Regions from separate parts of the Pseudoduganella sp. GW821-FHT11H04 genome, predicted to be linked through region 1. Evidence: riboswitches for the same ligand, from Rfam matches in the RefSeq annotation. Region 1 holds a riboswitch; the other holds the start of a gene.
What was found. Region 1 has a riboswitch for thiamine pyrophosphate ahead of AC1RTP_RS03150 (TonB-dependent siderophore receptor). Riboswitches for the same ligand answer to the same signal wherever they lie in the genome.
Positions count from the first base shown of each region.

Region 2: it holds a riboswitch for thiamine pyrophosphate, as region 1 does, so the genes downstream of both, thiC (phosphomethylpyrimidine synthase ThiC) here and AC1RTP_RS03150 (TonB-dependent siderophore receptor) in region 1, are expected to answer to the same signal.

Region 1 covers NZ_JBXARE010000001.1:623,538-632,545, reverse strand. The annotation lists gene AC1RTP_RS03195 (hypothetical protein) at 1-118, shown strand, start outside; gene AC1RTP_RS03190 (glycine zipper 2TM domain-containing protein) at 161-730, opposite strand; gene AC1RTP_RS03185 (hypothetical protein) at 896-1,327, shown strand; gene AC1RTP_RS03180 (hypothetical protein) at 1,315-1,914, shown strand; gene AC1RTP_RS03175 (hypothetical protein) at 1,905-2,465, shown strand; gene AC1RTP_RS03170 (GFA family protein) at 2,466-2,879, opposite strand; gene AC1RTP_RS03165 (immunity 26/phosphotriesterase HocA family protein) at 2,890-3,348, opposite strand; gene AC1RTP_RS03160 (ferritin family protein) at 3,387-3,686, opposite strand; gene AC1RTP_RS03155 (iron-containing alcohol dehydrogenase) at 3,812-4,969, shown strand; TPP riboswitch at 4,977-5,075, shown strand; gene AC1RTP_RS03150 (TonB-dependent siderophore receptor) at 5,140-7,230, shown strand; gene AC1RTP_RS03145 (hypothetical protein) at 7,334-8,038, opposite strand; gene AC1RTP_RS03140 (AAA family ATPase) at 8,041-8,556, opposite strand; gene pnuC (nicotinamide riboside transporter PnuC) at 8,553-9,008, opposite strand, start outside.
Region 2 covers NZ_JBXARE010000016.1:74,658-83,665, reverse strand. The annotation lists gene AC1RTP_RS24785 (hypothetical protein) at 1-60, shown strand, start outside; gene AC1RTP_RS24780 (DUF4382 domain-containing protein) at 57-1,268, opposite strand; gene AC1RTP_RS24775 (hypothetical protein) at 1,414-2,013, opposite strand; TPP riboswitch at 2,071-2,173, shown strand; gene thiC (phosphomethylpyrimidine synthase ThiC) at 2,253-4,112, shown strand; gene thiS (sulfur carrier protein ThiS) at 4,109-4,312, shown strand; gene AC1RTP_RS24760 (thiazole synthase) at 4,325-5,107, shown strand; gene thiD (bifunctional hydroxymethylpyrimidine kinase/phosphomethylpyrimidine kinase) at 5,104-5,994, shown strand; gene thiE (thiamine phosphate synthase) at 6,007-6,624, shown strand; gene AC1RTP_RS24745 (ANTAR domain-containing response regulator) at 6,643-7,272, shown strand; gene AC1RTP_RS24740 (response regulator) at 7,424-7,816, shown strand; gene AC1RTP_RS24735 (S-(hydroxymethyl)glutathione dehydrogenase/class III alcohol dehydrogenase) at 7,854-8,960, shown strand.

The DNA.
Region 1 (9,008 bases):
GACACCATCGGACCGCACGGCTTTGCACATTCTCGTCGTCGTGCTGGCGGCTCTTCTGATCCTCGCGCTGGCCGCCTGGCTCATACACATTTCCCCTTACTTAATCCGGCATGCATGACGTAGTCGCGAGGCCAGGCTGCGGCCCCGCGACATAAGCCAATTATTGTTGCTGCTGCGGTTGTGGTTGCGGCTGCTGCTGATTGCGTTTGGCGATTTCGTTACCAACGAAGCCGCCGCCAATAGCACCCGCGATGGTGGCCAGCTTGCGGCCGTTACCGTGGCCTACCTGATTGCCAAGCAAGCCGCCCACTACAGCACCGATACCGATGCCAACCGCACTATTCTGCGGAGCGGGCGCTGGCTGTGGAGCCGGCGCTGGACCTGCGGCCACCACAGGAGCTTGCGATTGTTCTTGCGCGACCTGCTGAGCCGGCGGGTAAGTACGATGCGGAGCGGGCTTATGTTCCGCCACGCGGCGCACTTCAGGCGCAGGCGCCGGCGTCGACACTGGCGCGGCCACCGGCGCTGCGATTGGCGCAGCTGCTGGCGCGGTCGTTGTGACGGCGGCTACCGGAGCAACTGGCGCAGCGGCGGCATTTGGCGCAGTGGAAGCCTGCGAATTGGGCAGCAGGCCCGCAATCGACGCAGCTCCAGCCAGACTCACAAGTGCTACCGAGGCAGCTGCAATGGCCATCATTGGATGAATTTTGGTGCGTGCGGTGTTTTCCATTTTCTTCTCTCTTGAAAATCGCCTTCAATGGCGCTTGCCTATCAAACGGCTTGGAGTGAAAACACGGTGACGCAAAAAGTGTTTCGTGAGTAAGTAAATGTTTCCGGAAGCATTGCAAATAAGGCATGCTACTATTCGCGATTAATTTGTAGTTAGAGGAAATGCATGTTTCAACGATTCACTACAGCTAGTATTTTCTTGCTGTTGGCTGCCTGCGCTTCGCCCGAAAAGGCTCCCGCTGTTACTAAATCCTGCATTTCCCAGGTTCACGAGTCCAAATCTGACTCGACCGCCGACTATGCTGCGTGTCGCTTCAACAATCGCGAGGATGCCTCAGCAACCGCTCAATGCATGCGCGATCATGGGTGGACCTTACAGCCAATCTGCCTGGACGATGATTGGGTCCATACAGACGCAGCGATCGCCCAATGCTTGGCTGCCTCCAAATCAGAGAACCGCGTCGACCATCAAGCGATGAACGAATGTCTGGCGAAGAATCAGCAGAAAGAAGAAAGTCCGTCGGCCAAACTTCAGAAGCTTATGAAAAAATGCAACGTATTCCAGTTTGTTGGGCAAGAGCTGCAATGCGCAAACTAATCATTTATCTCGCCGTGCCGTTCGTCGCGACTGCTTGCGCAGCACCGGCGCAAATCCCTCCCGGCACAAAGTACGTCTCCCCCTTTGGGCAATTCAGCTGCGGCCCGTTCAAACTGGACACCCAGGTCCAACCCGCCTTTGGCCCCCATGGCGGCACGGTGCGCTTTATCGACGATATAGGCATCACAAGGATCGATGTTGAGGAATTTCAGCCGGCGCTTGATGCCGCTGAGCTGGAGCAGCATCCAGAGACCGTCTATCTAGCCTATCTGGCAGTCCAGAATCTCCCATTAGTCAAAAGCGCCGTCCCAAACGCGAGCCTTCTCGGCTCGCGTTCGGCCGCCATTAACACGCACGCGGTCTACGAATCTGCGATCCTTATGCCCGGCAAATCGGATGCCATTTCACGCGAGGGCAAACCGCTCGACGGCGTACGGGGACAGGTTCATTACACAAATGGCCGCTACATGTTCACGATCAGCGTCAACTCCGTCGCATGGCCGGACAAGTCCAGCAAGGAACACATTGAAGATGCCTTGTCATCTGCGGCAAGCGCGTTCAAGGAGTGCACGTTCCCATGGAAATAAGCTACTCGCCGACCATTGAGGATTTCCGGGAAGCGCTAAGCACAGTCGACAGGGCTTACCCTGGCGTTCCCGACGCTCCAGCCCCGGCGTGGCAGAACTTCTTGTTTCGTGGGCTGAGACGGTTACTGGAAACCGTGGCAATCTGGATCTGCGTTGGATTTCTGCTCTTATTGTCGATAACAAATGTAGAAATCCATATTTGGCATTTGATCCTGGTCGCGGTGAGCGCGTTCGCTGGGGGAGCCAGTGCTTGTTGGGCCGTACAAGATAAGACTGCAATGCAATGCATCCGGGGGCATGTTGAACGTCGTGGATTGACGACTATTCGGCTAGGCAATGACGGAGTTGAAGTGCAACGCGGTGCAACGCGTTCATTCACACTATGGGGCGCCTACTCAAGGGTCGCAATCGTTAACAATCACCTCTTCCTGTTTCAAGACTGCGCGGCGGACTATATTCCTTTAGGCGCTTTCGAAAATGAGGAGCAGATGAACGAGTTCGGTAAATTTGCGGCCGCAAAAATCACCGAGCATAGCGCCAGACAGGAATAGCTAAGCGCTTTCAAGCGCTCCATCGCGGCGGGTGCGGCGGTAACGCGGGAGGTCGTCGCAGATCGCTTCCCAATGCAGGCGGTTGTCGGCGAATGTGTGGTCTTGGGGAGGCAGCGCTTCGGGATCGTCGAGGCTGCAAGTGGTGATATCGAGTTCGTCCGGCGTGCAGTCATCGCGGAACGTGAGCTGCGTGCCGCAGGCGCCGCAGAATTCGCGCGTTACGCCGGGGCTGGAGTGGAAGACGGCTGGTGTGCCGCGTACGTATCGGAACTGGGCGCGCGGCACGCTGAACCAGGCCATGCTGGGCGCGCCGCACAGGCGGCGGCACATCGAACAATGGCACCAGGTGCATGTCAGCACCGGCGCCTCGGCTTCATATTGCACTGCCCCGCAAAAACAGCCGCCCGTATACATAGGGATCTCCCTATTCCAGCATTTTGGTCATGAGCAGTTCCGCCGAGCCATAGCCGTATAGCGAATCGCTCTCCAACCCCTCCGTGTCATATGGCACGGACACTTCACGTTCCGGCTTGGCCGGGTCATCGCCGTAAGTCGCCTGCCAGGCGCGCTTAAGCGCATCGGCGCGGCGGATAAACATCGGTACCGGCCAGTCGCGCCGCTCGAAACCGAGGGTATTGCCGATCACCGGCCAGCGTCCATTGGCCACCGCGATGTCGCCGGTGCGGATCACCTTAAGCGCATCGTTCGCCGACAGCTGCTGCACGTCGCCGAGGGTCGGCAGCGTCCAGTGGGTCGGCCCGAACAGGTAGGCCAGCATGACCTTTCCTTGCGGCGACAGGCGCGCCACTAATCCTGTGGCATACCCGCCATTTCTGAGCGGGATAGCAAACCAACTGCCCTCCCGGTACGGCTGCAACTTCATCGACTTCCTTTCTTTCTGCAGCGCGATACCAGAAACGTTTACTCGTAGTGGTACTGCGCGACGATCGGTCCCGCTTTGAACAGCGCTTCCTTCATTTCTTTATCCATCTTCGGGTCGCGCCGGCGCACCCATTCCAGCAGCATCGCGATTTGCTTGCGCGTTGAATCGCGATGACTGGCCATGACCAGTTTCAGCTCGGGATCGGTGCACGTTTCGATACGCTGGTTCTGCAAATCCAGCATCTCGATCTTCTCGCTCAGCGACGTCAACGCCCGATGCATATCCAGCACCTGGGCATTCAAATAGTCGCGCGGCTCGACCACGTGTTCCTGTGTCATCTCACTCTCCTTAGGCATGCGAATACACGCATTGTCAGCCTGCGGCGCGGATTTCTCAAGTGTAGCAAGGTGATCTGGCGGGTGTCGCACGGATGGGCGAGATTTGCGCGATAATGCCCGGCACTATGCAAAACTTTGAATTCCATAACCCTACCCGCGTCATCTTCGGCGTGGGTCAGATTGCCTCCTTGGCAAAACATATTCCTTCCAATGCACGTGTACTGATGCTCTATGGTGGCGGCAGCATCAAGAAGAATGGCACTTACGACGAGGTACGCGCAGCGCTGGCCGAGCATACCGTGCTGGAATTTGCCGGCATCGAACCGAATCCGAAATACGAAACGCTGATGCAGGCGGTGGAATTGATCCACCGCGAGAAGATCGACTTCCTGCTGGCCGTTGGCGGCGGCTCTGTTGTCGATGGAACAAAATTCATTGCCGCCGCTGCGGTGTATGACGGCGATGCCTGGGACATCCTGAAAATCGGCGGCAAAGTCGTGAAGGCAGCCCTGCCCTTCGGCGCCGTACTCACCCTGCCTGCCACCGGCTCGGAAATGAACAGCGCGAGTGTGGTCAGCCGCGTGGAGACGCAGGAAAAACGCGCCTTCATGAGCCCTCACGTTTATCCGCGCTTCTCAGTGCTGGATCCGGCCAAGACCCTGACCCTGCCGCTGCGCCAGGTCGGCAACGGCGTGGTCGATGCCTTCGTCCACACCACCGAACAATACCTGACCTACCCGGCCAACGCGCCTGTGCAGGACCGCTTCGCGGAAGGCCTGCTGCAAACCCTGGTGGAACTGGGCCCGCAAGTATTGGCCCGCCCGGAAGACGTGGAAGTGCGCGCCAATATCATGTGGTCCGCCACCATGGCCCTGAATGGCCTGATCGGCGTCGGCGTGCCGCAGGATTGGGCTACCCACATGATCGGCCACGAATTGACCGCCCTGTTTGGCCTGGACCACGCGCAGACGCTGGCGATTGTCCTGCCGGGCATCCTGCAGATCCGCCGCGAGGCCAAACGCGGCAAGCTGCTGCAGTACGCGGAGCGCGTCTGGGGCCTGAAGAACGGCACCGAGGACGAACGCATTGACGCCGCCATCGGCAACACGCGCTCCTTCTTCGAGCAAATGGGCGTGCCGACCCGTTTGTCCGGCTACGGCCTGGGTCCGGAGGCGATCGACGCCACCGTCGCCGCCGTGGAAGCGGCCGGCCTGACCAGCCTGGGCGAACGCCGCGATATCACGCCTGAGGACGTGCGCAAGGCCTTGCAACTGAGCCTGTAGTACAATACCGCCTCGCTAGGGGTCCTCGCGCATGTGCGCGGGGTGAGAAATACCCTCGGAACCTGATCTGGATAATGCCAGCGAAGGAAAGCGCAGATGGATGAAGCTCCCCTCTTTCGGAGCTTCGCGTGCTCTCCCGCTGGCCCACACGCACAGCAAGAGCACACAATATGAATCGCACCAACCTCACCCTGGCCGCATTGGCCGTCGCTTCCGCCTTCGCCCCTGCCGCCTACGCGCAGGACCAGAAAATGACCGAAGTGGTCATCACCGCCAACCGCATCGCGGCCGAGCGCTCCTCCGTAGCCGGTTTCAGCGACCAGCCTTTGCTGCAGACCCCTGCTTCCGTCAGCGTGCTGACCCGCGAGCAGTTGCAGGACCTGAACATCCGCAACACCACCGATGCCGTCAAGTTCGACGCCAGCATCGGCGATGCTTACAACGCTGTCGGCTACGCCGAACAGTTCTCGATCCGCGGCTTCAAACTGGATAACGCCAGCTCCTACCGTAAGGATGGCCACGCGATTTCCGGCGACACCCAGATCCCGCTGGAAAATAAGGAAAGCATCGAAGTGCTGCGCGGCCTGGCCGGCCTGCAAATGGGCGTTGCTGCTCCAGGCGGCGTTATCAATTATGTGACCAAGCGTCCGACCGACAGCAACCTGCGCTCGGTACTGTTTGAAGTGAGCGAGCGCGGCACCGTGCTGGGCACCGTGGACTTGGGCGGCCGCTTCGAAGACCGCCGCTTCGGCTACCGCATCAATGCGGCCGGCGAGCGTATGCGCTCCATCATCAAGGGCGCCGACGGCCACCGCAGCTTCGTCTCCGGTGCTTTCGACTTCCGCATCAGCCCACAGGCGCTGCTGCAGATCGATGCCGACTACCAGAAGAAATCTCAGAAGTCCGCGCCGGGCTTCCAGCTGATTGGCGGCACCAGCCTGCCGATGGTCGATGCAGCCACCTTCCTGAACGACCAGCCTTGGGCCAAGCCGGTTGAAACCACTTCCAGCAATATCGGCGTGAACTTCCAGTACGAGTTGTCGCCTGAGTGGAAAGCCACCGTCAGCGCCAACCAGCACCACTTCAAACGCGACGACTACACCGCCTTCCCTTACGGCTGCTCGAGCGAAGAGCTGTGGCCTGGCTTCTGCGCCAACGGCGACTACGACGTTTACGATTACCGCAGCCTGGGCGAGAAGAAAAAGCCGCTGTCGGCCAAGGCGCAGTTGAATGGCCGCTTTGTGGCTGGCGGCTTGCGTCACCAGCTGACCGCTGGCCTCTCCTTCTTCAGCAACCATGAAAGCTGGGGCGATTACGTCTACGACTACGCGGGAGTGAGCAATATTTACCACCCGGTGGTGGTGCCGATGTCGACCGGCGTCGTTGGTCCCGTCTCCGAGCGCCGCACCGACAATGAACGCGCCGCTTACGTGCAGGATATCGTCGGCCTGACCGACCAGCTGGCGCTGCACGCTGGTGCCCGTTATGTTTCCGTGCGTCGCACGCAAGTTGACGCTGCCCCTAGCAGCGACAACTTCTGGCTGCCGAATGTGTCGCTGGTGTTTAGCCCGACCGCTAAACTGTCCTACTACGCTTCCTACGCACAAGGCCTGCAGCATGGCGGCGTGGCGCCAATCGAGACCACCAACACCGGCTTCGCGCTGGCTCCGGGCAAGTCGAAAGAGATCGAAGTGGGCGCCAAGGCTGATGTGAATGGCATTTCGCTGTCGGCTGCGCTGTACCAGATCGACCAGGGCCTGGAGTTCACCAGCCCTGTCTCCAACACCTTCGTGCGCAGCGGCCAGGAACGTCACCGTGGCGTGGAATTCACCGCGCAAGGCAAGGTGACGCGCGAGCTGCTGCTGGGCGTTTCGATGGCAGCCATCCATACCGAGCAGGAAGGCACCGGCCTGGCGATTTACGACGGCAAGCGTGTGACCAATGTGCCGAACTTCAAGTCGACTGTTTGGGCGGATTACATCGTGACCGACCTGCCGGGGCTGAAGCTGAATGCGAACTGGCAGTTCGCAGGTAAGAAGGCGTTTGACCAGGAGAATAAGACCATGGTGCCGTCTTACAGTGTGGTGAACCTGGGTGGCTCGTATTCTACGCGTATGGGTGGGACTTCGGTGATCCTGCGTGCGCAGGTGAAGAATGCTTTTGATAAGTTCTACTGGCGTGATGTGACGCCGGATCTGGGTGGCTATCTGTTCCCGGGTTCGCCGCGTACGTTCCAGATGTCGGCGCAGGTCGATTTCTAAACCGGCAAACCGGTGTCAGACCCACTGGGTCTGACACCCGACACGCGGCTGCCGCAGGCCAGGTGTCTGCCCCTGCGGGTCAGACATCGGGTTACCGGTTTTCTCAAAAGATGTACTGCACCCGCATCGCGAACGAATTGGCCGCGCGTCCCGAATTTTTCCCAAACAGGTAAGCCGCTTCATACTTGAAGTGATCCACCTGCCCAAAAAACGCCGGCCCTGCCCGGTGCCCCTGCTTCCTGGCCGGCAGCCAGTTATTCCACTTCCCCACCTCGCCAAAGCCCTGCAGCCCCGGCGAAAACCAGCTCTTCCAGCGCTGCTTGACCTGCCACTGATAAACCAGCTCCGTCTCGTTCTGCTCCCCGTTATCCATCTCGCGTTGGAAGAACAGGTTGAAATTGAGCTGCGTGCGCCAGACCTGCGCCTGCAGCACCGGCCCGATTTCCACGGCATAGCCATCTTCGCGATTCTTCGCGCGCTCCACCGTCGTGTGCAGCGCCACGTCCACGTCGTACTGCCCCTGCGTCAACAGGAAATCGTTCTGCCACTCCACACCAGTATTGCGCGTGCGGCGCCCATCGAATTGAATCCACTGTGTCGAAAGCTCGGTGTACCAGCGCGGCGTGACGCCGTAAGCAAACCCGATCTCCGGGCTGGCGACGTTGCGCGAATTTTTGTAGTGGGCGTTCCAGTACTTGTAGTCGATTGAAGCCTGGCCCGCCACATCGTAGACGGAGACCAGGTAATAGCCCGTATCGGCAAACACCACCTGCGGAAGGAAGGCAGCCAGCACGAGCAGTTTTTTCATCTTCAATCCCCTAAGAGTCGACCTACTTGTTTCAAGCGCTCGTCCAGGCTTCCGGAGATGCGGGTGTAAGGTACGCCGCGCCGGGCCAGTTCTTCGAGCAGGATGGCGTCAATAATACCGCTGACGTCCTGCTCCTCGTGATGCAGTCCGTCGGGTATCCATGCGAATTCTGGCTTGCAGACAAGGGTAATGTCGTATTGGCGCGACGATGCGAGGCTTTCGAGCTGCTCGTCGATGCCGCCAAAGTAGTGGATGCTGTACACCGCCGTCATCAACGGCGTGGTGTCGCAGAACAGGAAGCGCCCGCCTTTCGCGGCCAGCGCCTCTTCGCGCGCCACCTGGGTGCTGGCAATGTGGAACTGGTCGGTCGCTACTGGCACGTCCTGGCGCGCATCGCAGAACTCGCGCAAGTATTCAGGCACCCACGTTTCGCTGTAGCGCTCTGCCAGCGCCTGCGCCAGCGTGGTTTTGCCGGAAGCTGCGGCGCCGATGATGGCGACGCGGTAAGGGTGCTTCATTTCCAGACGACCGCTTCTTCCGCTTCGTCGCTGCTGCCCTGCCAGGCCATCAGGCCGGCAATCGCCATGGCGACGAACATGCCGTACAGGATGGCCGTCAGCATCAGGCCTTTATGCACATACAGCGCGACGTACAGCACGTCGACGATGATCCACACATGCCAATTCTCGATCTTCTTGCGCGACAGGAGTGCCTGGCCCACCAGGCTGCCGGCGGTGAGGAAGGCGTCCGTGTTCGGCACGTCGGTATTGGTGTAGGTGCGCAGGAACCAGGCCAGCACGCCGAAACCGGCCAGCCAGGCCACGCCGGACACCACGCGGCCACGCAGCGACAGGTTCGAAACGCCAAGCTGCAGGCCATCGCTGCCATGCAGCCATTGGTACCAGCCCCAGAACGAAACGGTGATAAACACCCCCTGCAGCGCCATATCGCCATACAGCTTGGCGCCGAA
Region 2 (9,008 bases), on a different contig from region 1:
CGCAAGGCTGAACGTACGTCGCCGCCCGAGAGGGACGGCGACGGGAGGGGGGGTACTTAAGGCACCAGGGCGAAGTTGACGTTGGTTGCGTTGGCGACGGTGATATCCACCGTTGGAATCGCCAGGGTGGTGTAGCCGGTCGCGGAGGCGTCGACCTTGTACATGCCGGTGGTCGGCGTCGTCAGGGCCGGGGCGAAGGACAGCGGCAGGGTGGCGCTATAGGCGGCGTACTGGGGCGCAGCCAGCGGCAGCTTGGTGATGCTGTAGGCGCCGGTCGTCATGTCGGCATTGGTATAGCGCAGCGTCACAGTTGGTCCACCGGAAATGGCTTGCTTGGCGGAAACCAGCGCAGATTCGGTAGCGCTGGCCGGGGTCAGCGTGGCGGTGCCGCTGATCGAGCCCATCAGGCTGGCGCTTGCCAACGTGAACGGTGCGCCCGTGGTGCTGATTGGGACCATGCCGGTGAGCGAGGTGACCGGTACGCCACCCACCACATACGCCGCGTGGGTGTTGGACGTGATCACGACGTCGTAGTTACCGAGGGGCAGGCGGGTCAGGTCGAATTCACCGGTGCTGCCTGGCACAGTCGATGCGACTACTACGCCATTCTGCTGGGCGCTGACCACGATGCCGTCCGACAGTAGCGGTACGCTGACGAAGCCGCTGATGCCATTCAGCGCGGTCGGAATCACCTTAACTACCGGTTTCAGCGCGTACTTGCCGTTGCCCTTGGTGACGATGGATTTGCAGGCGTCGAAGTCCATCACCAGGTCATAACGCTGGCCCGCTTCCACCGTGAAGTCGGCGTTCATCTTGATGCCGCTTTGCACCGCGCTAGGCGTATCGAGCGAGATCTCAGTGGTCGTGCCGCTCAAGACTACAGAGTTATTGGTGGCGTTGCCGCTGTTCGCATCGAGCACCAGGCGCACCTGGTTGTAACGGCCGGCCGCCAGCGAGGTCTGGCCCAGGGCTTCCAAGGTGCCGTTGGTCAGGTTCAGCAGGTTAATTTTCTTGGCCGGCGACAGCGTGATGTCGGTCCAGCCGCCTTCCGTGTCACTGGCGGTAGCGCTGGTGTTCACGCGCACCTTGTTGACGGTCACGTTCACTGCATCAAAGCCACAGGATGGCGCGTCCGTCATGGAAACGGCCAGCGTACCCATGGTCTGGGTAGGCTGGCCGCCGCCGCTGTAACCGCCACCTCCTCCACCGCACGCCGCGAGCAGGAGGGAGGACAGGAAGAGGGGTAGGAGGGAGACTTTCGGGTTCATGGCAGTGCCTCTCGAAGTTATTAGTGCTCTTCCATTATGGATTCCGAGAGGAAAACTGCTATGTGCGATTTCGCACGTAGTTACGGATTGTTACACCTTTCAGATAAATAGCCACTCCAAAGCCTCTTCAAGCTCGGGGAAGCCCTTATTTACCGCAGGCTACATTCCACGCAGTCAATTCGCCCCCCCTCGTCTGGCGCACCGTGATATTGGCCGTGCTGCCGATATCGCTTTCATAGCCAAGCACATACATGCCGTCCGCGCTCCGACCCAAAGTCCGCAGTTGGAAGTTGCGCGAACGGATCGGCGCGCAGCTCGTATTGCCGGCCATGAGCAGGCGCGCTCGCTGCAGCATTTCGCCTTGGGCCTGGATCAAACGCAGCATATCGATTTCAGCCAGCGGCGCGCGCAGTTCGACCATTCTTGCTGGTGGCGTGCCGCAATCGGTGGTGTGGTGGATCCACACATGCTGGCTGCTGTCGGCGCGCCAGCTGTCGTCCGCCTGGAGCGCGTAGTGCGTACGCGTCACGCGGCAAAGCGGCAGCACCAGGCGCACCGGCGGTGCGTCGGCGCTTGCGCTGACTTCCCATTGCTTCGCCCCGCGTGCGCGCTGCGCGTGCAGGGCCGGCAGCGGCGCGCCGGGCGCGCTTCGCTGCATGAATTGTTCGAACGAGCGCTGCTCGGCCAGCGTCGGTGCACGTGTCTCCAGCGCGGTCATCGCCGCCAGGAATACTACATATAGCATTCGGTCTCCTTTCAATGCGCAACGATTATAGATATAATCCGCTCGCTACCGAAAGGTGGCAAACGCTAGGGGTCCTGTGCGGCGCAAGCTACGCGGGTGAGAAATACCCTCCGAACCTGATCTGGATAATGCCAGCGAAGGGAAGCTTCAGGATACGCCTGCTGCCGCGCGAACGCGCGCCACCGCCAGGTGCAACCTAACCTCCTTTGCTGGCTCCTGCGCCAACACAAGGAGCCAAAATGAACGCCAATCCAACCTTCCTCGCCGCCCAGGCGGAAGTCGACTCCGCAGCTGTCACCCCGCTGCCGAATTCCCGCAAGATTTACGTCACCGGCAGCCGCCCTGACATGCGCGTGCCGATGCGCGAAATCAGCCTGTCCGGCGACAATGCGCCGGTCACCGTCTACGACTGTTCCGGCCTATACAGCGACCCGGACGCCACGATCGACATCCGCAAAGGCCTGAACACCCCGCGTGCAGCCTGGATCGCCGAGCGCAATGACACCGAACTGCTCGAAGGCCCGACTTCCGACTACGGCCGCCAGCGCCTGGCCGACGAAAAGCTCGACGCCCTGCGCTTCGAACTGCACCGCCAGCCGCGCCGCGCGCAAGCCGGCCGCAACGTGACCCAGATGCACTACGCGCGTCAGGGCATCGTTACTCCGGAAATGGAATACGTGGCGATCCGCGAAAACCTGCGCCGCAAGGAATACCTGGCCGGCCTGCGCGCCCAGGGCGAGAAGGGCAACCGCATGGCCGACCTGCTGGGCCGCCAGCACCGCGGCGAGTCCTTTGGCGCTGCCATTCCTGAAGAAATCACGCCGGAATTCGTGCGCGAGGAAATTGCCCGCGGCCGCGCCATCATCCCGGCAAACATCAACCACCCGGAGCTGGAGCCGATGATCATCGGCCGCAATTTCCTGGTCAAGATCAACGCCAACATCGGCAACTCCGCCGTCACTTCCTCCATCGGCGAAGAAGTGGAGAAAATGACCTGGGCCATCCGCTGGGGCGGCGACACCGTGATGGACCTCTCCACCGGCAAGCATATCCACGAAACCCGCGAATGGATCGTGCGTAATTCGCCTGTGCCTATCGGCACCGTGCCGATTTACCAGGCGCTGGAAAAGGTCAACGGCAAGGCCGAAGACCTGACCTGGGAAATTTTCCGCGACACCCTGATCGAACAGGCGGAGCAGGGCGTCGACTACTTCACCATCCACGCCGGCGTGCTGCTGCGCTACGTGCCGATGACCGCCAACCGCATGACCGGCATCGTCTCGCGCGGCGGCTCGATCATGGCCAAGTGGTGCCTGGCCCATCACAAGGAAAACTTCCTGTACACGCACTTCGAAGAGATCTGCGAAATCATGAAGGCCTACGACGTCAGCTTCTCGCTGGGCGACGGCCTGCGTCCAGGCTCGGTATGGGATGCCAACGATGACGCGCAACTGGGCGAGCTGAAAACCCTGGGCGAATTGACCCAGATCGCCTGGAAGCACGATGTGCAGGTGATGATCGAAGGCCCGGGCCACGTGCCGATGCAGCTCATTAAAGAAAACATGGACCTGCAACTGGAACAGTGCAGCGAAGCCCCGTTCTATACCCTGGGCCCATTGACCACCGATATCGCGCCGGGCTACGACCACATCACCTCCGGCATCGGCGCCGCGCAGATCGGCTGGTACGGCTGCGCCATGCTGTGCTACGTGACGCCGAAGGAGCACCTGGGCCTGCCGAATAAGGACGACGTCAAGGAAGGCATCATCACATACAAGATCGCCGCCCACGCCGCCGACCTGGCAAAAGGCCATCCTGGCGCCCAGATCCGCGACAACGCCTTGTCGCTGGCGCGCTTCGAATTCCGTTGGGAAGACCAGTTCAACCTGGGCCTGGACCCGGACCGCGCACGCGAATTCCACGACGAGACCCTGCCGAAGGATTCGGCCAAGGTGGCGCACTTCTGCTCCATGTGCGGCCCGCATTTCTGCTCGATGAAGATCACGCAGGAGGTGCGCGAGTTCGCCGCCAAGGGCATGCAGGAAAAATCCATCGAGTTCGTCAAGGGCGGGGCCAGCATCTACCGCGAGCAAGCATGATCGAAATCGAATTGAACGGCGCCGCCCGTGCGGTGCCGCCGCAGCAGACGCTGGACCAGTTGATCGATGCGCTCGAACTGACTGGCCAGGCGCTGGCCCTGGCGGTCAACCGCCAGGTGGTGCCGCGCCAGCGCTGGCCGCAGGTCGCGCTGAACCAAAACGACAAAGTAGATATCGTCCGCGCCATCGGCGGGGGCTAAGGGGAGCTTGAAATGCATGACAAACCATTGACCATCGCCGGCAAGGAATACAATTCGCGCCTGCTGGTCGGCAGCGGCAAGTACCAGGACCTGCCGCAAACCCGCGAAGCCACGCTGGCCGCCGGCGCGGAAATCATCACGGTGGCGATCCGCCGCGTCAACATCGGCCAGGACCCGAAGGCGCCCAGCCTGCTGGACTACGTGCCGCCGCATGAATTCACCATCCTGCCCAATACGGCCGGCTGCTACACGGCGAAAGACGCCGTCTACACGCTGCAGATGGCGCGCGAACTCCTGAACGGTCGCAAGCTGGTCAAGCTGGAAGTGTTGGGCGACGAGAAGACCCTGTTCCCCAATATGCCGGAAACCCTGGCCGCCGCGCGCGAGCTGGTGAAGGACGGCTTCGACGTCATGGTCTACTGCAGCGACGACCCGATCCAGGCCCGCATGCTGGAAGATATCGGCTGCTGCGCCGTGATGCCGCTGGCCTCCCTGATCGGTTCGGGCATGGGCATTCTCAACCCGTGGAACCTGTCCCTGATCATCGAACAGTCGAAGGTGCCGGTGCTGGTCGATGCCGGCGTCGGTACCGCCTCCGACGCCGCCATCGCGATGGAACTGGGCTGCGACGGCGTGCTGATGAACACCGCCATCGCCGGCGCCAACGACCCGGTACGCATGGCGCGCGCCATGAAGCTGGGCGTGCAGGCGGGCCGTGAAGCCTTCCTGGCCGGCCGCATCCCGCGTCGCTTCGCCGCCTCGCCATCGTCGCCGATGGCGGGGAGGTTCGCATGAGCGACCGGCCCTGCGTGCTGGTGTTCTCCGGCGCCGACCCCTCGGGCGGCGCCGGCATGGCGGCCGATATCCAGGCTATCACCGCCATGGGCGCGCACGCCTTGCCGGTGCTGACCGCTATCACGGTGCAGGACAATAACCACGTCCACGCCGTCATGCCGCTTGCATCGGAAGTGGTGCAGCAGCAGGCCCGCACCCTGATGGCGCAGGTGCCGGTGGCGGCCGTCAAGATCGGCATCCCCGGCAGCGCCGAAAACGCTCACGCCATCGCGCAACTGATCGTCGAACTGCGCGCCACCCATCGCCAGGCGGCGCAAGCGGCGCCCGGCTGGGCCGCAAAACTGTATAGCGAACCGCCCGTCGTGCTGGACCCTGTGCTGCGCAGCGGCCATGGTGACGCGCTTGGCCGTGACGATGCGATCAAGTCGCTGTCGCCTTTGCTGCCGCTCGCGACCCTGGTCACGCCCAATGGCCCGGAAGCGGCCGCGCTGGCCGCCGGCATGGCCCGCCACGCTGCATTGCCGCCCGGCGCTTCAGGCGGCGGCCACGCCGCATGGCATGGCACGCCGCACGGCGACGCGCTCACGCACGCACGAACCTTGCGTGCACTGGGCTGCGGCCACGTGCTGGTAACCGGCGGCCATGACGAAGACAGCGACGTGGTGATCAACCGCTGGCTGGGGCCGGACCGCCAGCAGAACTGGAGCTGGCCGCGCCTGCCCGGCAGCTTCCATGGCAGCGGCTGCACCCTGGCTGCCGCCATCGCGGCCCTGCTCGCGATGGGCAACAATATGGCGCAGGCGCTGACCAAGGCCCAGGGCTACACCCAGCGCGCACTGGCCGCCTCGTACGCCATCGCGCCGGGCCAGCGCATACCGCAACGCTAAGGAGCATATGTAATGCAAGGACTTTACCTGGTCACCCCGAACTGGGATGACACCGAAAAACTGCTGGCCGTGACCGAGCAGGCGCTGGCCGCCGGCGTGGCGCTGCTGCAGTACCGCCACAAGGACGCCAGCCCGGCGCTGCGGCGCGAGCAGGGCGGGGCGCTGCGCGAGTTGTGCCACAAGTACAGTGTGCCTTTCCTGATCAACGACCACGTGGCGCTGTGCCGCGAACTGGGCGCGGACGGCGTGCACCTGGGCGGCACCGATGCGCCATTGGCCGAAGTGCGCGCCACGCTGGGGCCAAACAAGCTGATTGGTGCTTCCTGCTACGGCGAATTGGCGCGCGCGCAGGCGGCGCAGGCGGCAGGCGCCAGCTACGTGGCGTTTGGCGGCTTCTACCCCTCGAAGGTGAAGCAGTATGCCGTCACCACCCAGCCCTCGATCCTGCGCCACGCGCGCGAAGTGATCGGCGTGCCGCTGTGCGTGATCGGCGGCATGACACCGGAAAATGCACGGCCGCTGGTGGCTGAAGGCGCGCATATGGTGGCCGCAATTACCAGTGTTTACCTGGCCGATGATGTAGGGGCGGCAGTGCGGGAATTTCAGTCTATAATTTCCCCATTAGCATAACCATAAGGTTGCCGCCAAATGAACGCCCAGACTCCGCCAAAGCGCCTGATCCTGATCGTCGACGATGACAAGATCCTGACCGAGTTCCTGGGCGAGCTGCTGGCCCGCGCCGGTTACGACACTATGCTGGCGCATTCCTCCGACCAGGCCCTGGCCTTGATCGCCGAACGCGAACCGGACCTGGCCCTGCTCGACATCCACATGCCCGGCATGTCGGGCCTGGAACTGGCCAAGCAGCTCAACCGCAACACCAGCGTGCCTTTCATGTTCCTCTCCGGCCGCGGCGACGCCGACGCCGGCAAGCAGGCCGCCGCCTACGGCGCCGTGGGCTTCGTCGTGAAGCCGGTTGACGAGCAGCACCTGATGCCGGCCTTTGAAGCCGGCCTGGCGCGCGCCGACGAAATCCGTCAGCTGCGCCGCACTGAGATCAACCTCAACGCCGCACTGGCGGCCGGTCGCGAAACCAGCCTGGCCGTCGGTCTCTTGATGTGCAAATTCCAGACCGACCGCAACACCGCCTTCGAAGTGCTGCGCGACCACGCGCGCTCGAGCCGGCGCAAGATCAACGAAGTGGCCGACCAGCTGCTTGCAGCGGAAGAAACCTTGAATGGTTTGCATGCGGCTTTCAATGCACGACTAAAAAAATAGTTTTCCTCGGCCCATCTACTTACGGTAGACTATTTCGGTGGGCCCCACCTCGCCTACTGCAATACCCCAGCGGCCGCCCCTCCTTCGCGGCCCGGCAAGATCCTTCGGCCCAGCTCCGCCGACCACCCCCTGTAGTGCGGAGAACCGTTCCATGAATATGCCATTTGATTTGCATCCGGCGCCCCGGGTGCTGCATGTCGATCCCGATGAAGATAGCGCCGTGGTGCTGGCCACTTTGCTGGCGCCGGAAATCCACGTGGTGCACGCCGCCAGCTACCATGAAGCGCAAAGCCAGCTGCAGCGCGGCGAGTTCGCGCTGCTCGTGATCGACCCCGACCTGCCGGACGGCGACGGCCACACCCTGATCCGTAACCTGCGCCAGAATGACCAGTACACGCCGGTGCTGCTGTATTCGGCCAGCCAGCCGATGCTGCATCACCAGGCGCACGCCTTCCTGCCCAAACCATGGACTTCGCCACGCCAGCTATGGCGCACGGTGTCGCACATGCTGGGGTTGGAGTCCATGCTCGCCGTTAGGACTTAAGCTATGCTGTCGTCTTTATCACATTCGGAGTACGGCGATGAAGACGAAAGCGGCAGTAGCATGGAAGGCGGGCGCCCCGCTGACGATTGAAGAAGTGGACCTGGACGGCCCGCGCGCAGGCGAGGTGCTGGTGGAAATCAAGGCCACCGGCATCTGCCACACCGACCACTACACCCTGTCCGGCGCCGACCCGGAAGGCATCTTCCCGGCCATCCTCGGCCACGAAGGCGCCGGCGTGGTGGTCGACGTCGGCCCCGGCGTCACTTCGCTTAAAAAAGACGACCACGTCATTCCGCTCTACACGCCGGAATGCCGCCAGTGCAAATTCTGCCTGTCGCGCAAGACCAACCTGTGCCAGGCCATCCGCTCCACGCAGGGCAAGGGCCTGATGCCAGACGGCTCCAGCCGCTTCTCGCTGGACGGCAAACCGCTGTTCCACTACATGGGCACTTCCACCTTCTCCAACTACATCGTGGTGCCGGAAATCGCGCTGGCGAAAATCCGTTCCGATGCGCCTTTCGACAAGGTCTGCTACATCGGCTGCGGCGTCACTACCGGCGTTGGGGCCGTGCTGTTCACCGCCAAGGTGGAAGCAGGCGCCAACGTTGTGGTGTTCGGCCTGGGCGGCATTGGCCTGAACGTGATCCAGGCGGCCAAGATGGTCGGCGCCGACAAGATCATCGGCGTCGACATCAACCCGGCGCGTGAGGCCATGGCGCGCCAGTTCGGCATGACCCACTTCATCAACCCGCGCAATGTGGAGAACGTGGTGGACGCCATCGTGCAACTGACCGACGGCGGCGCCGATTACAGCTTCGAATGCGTCGGCAACACCCAGCTGATGCGCCAGGCGCTCGAATGCTGCCACAAAGGCTGGGGCAAATCGATCGTGATCGGCGTCGCAGCGGCAGGGCAGGAAATCTCCACCCGCCCATTCCAGCTGGTCACAGGCCGCCACTGGCTCGGCTCCGCCTTCGGCGGCGCCCGCGGCCGCACCGACGTCCCGAAAATCGTCGACTGGTACATGGAAGGCAAGCTCAAAATCGATGAGCTGATCACCCACACCCTGCCGCTCGACCGCATCAACGAAGGCTTCGACCTGATGGAACGCGGCGAATCCATCCGCTCCGTCGTCATCTACTAAGCTGTGAACAGACGGGGTCCGACCCTTGGGTCGTACCCTGGTTTCCCG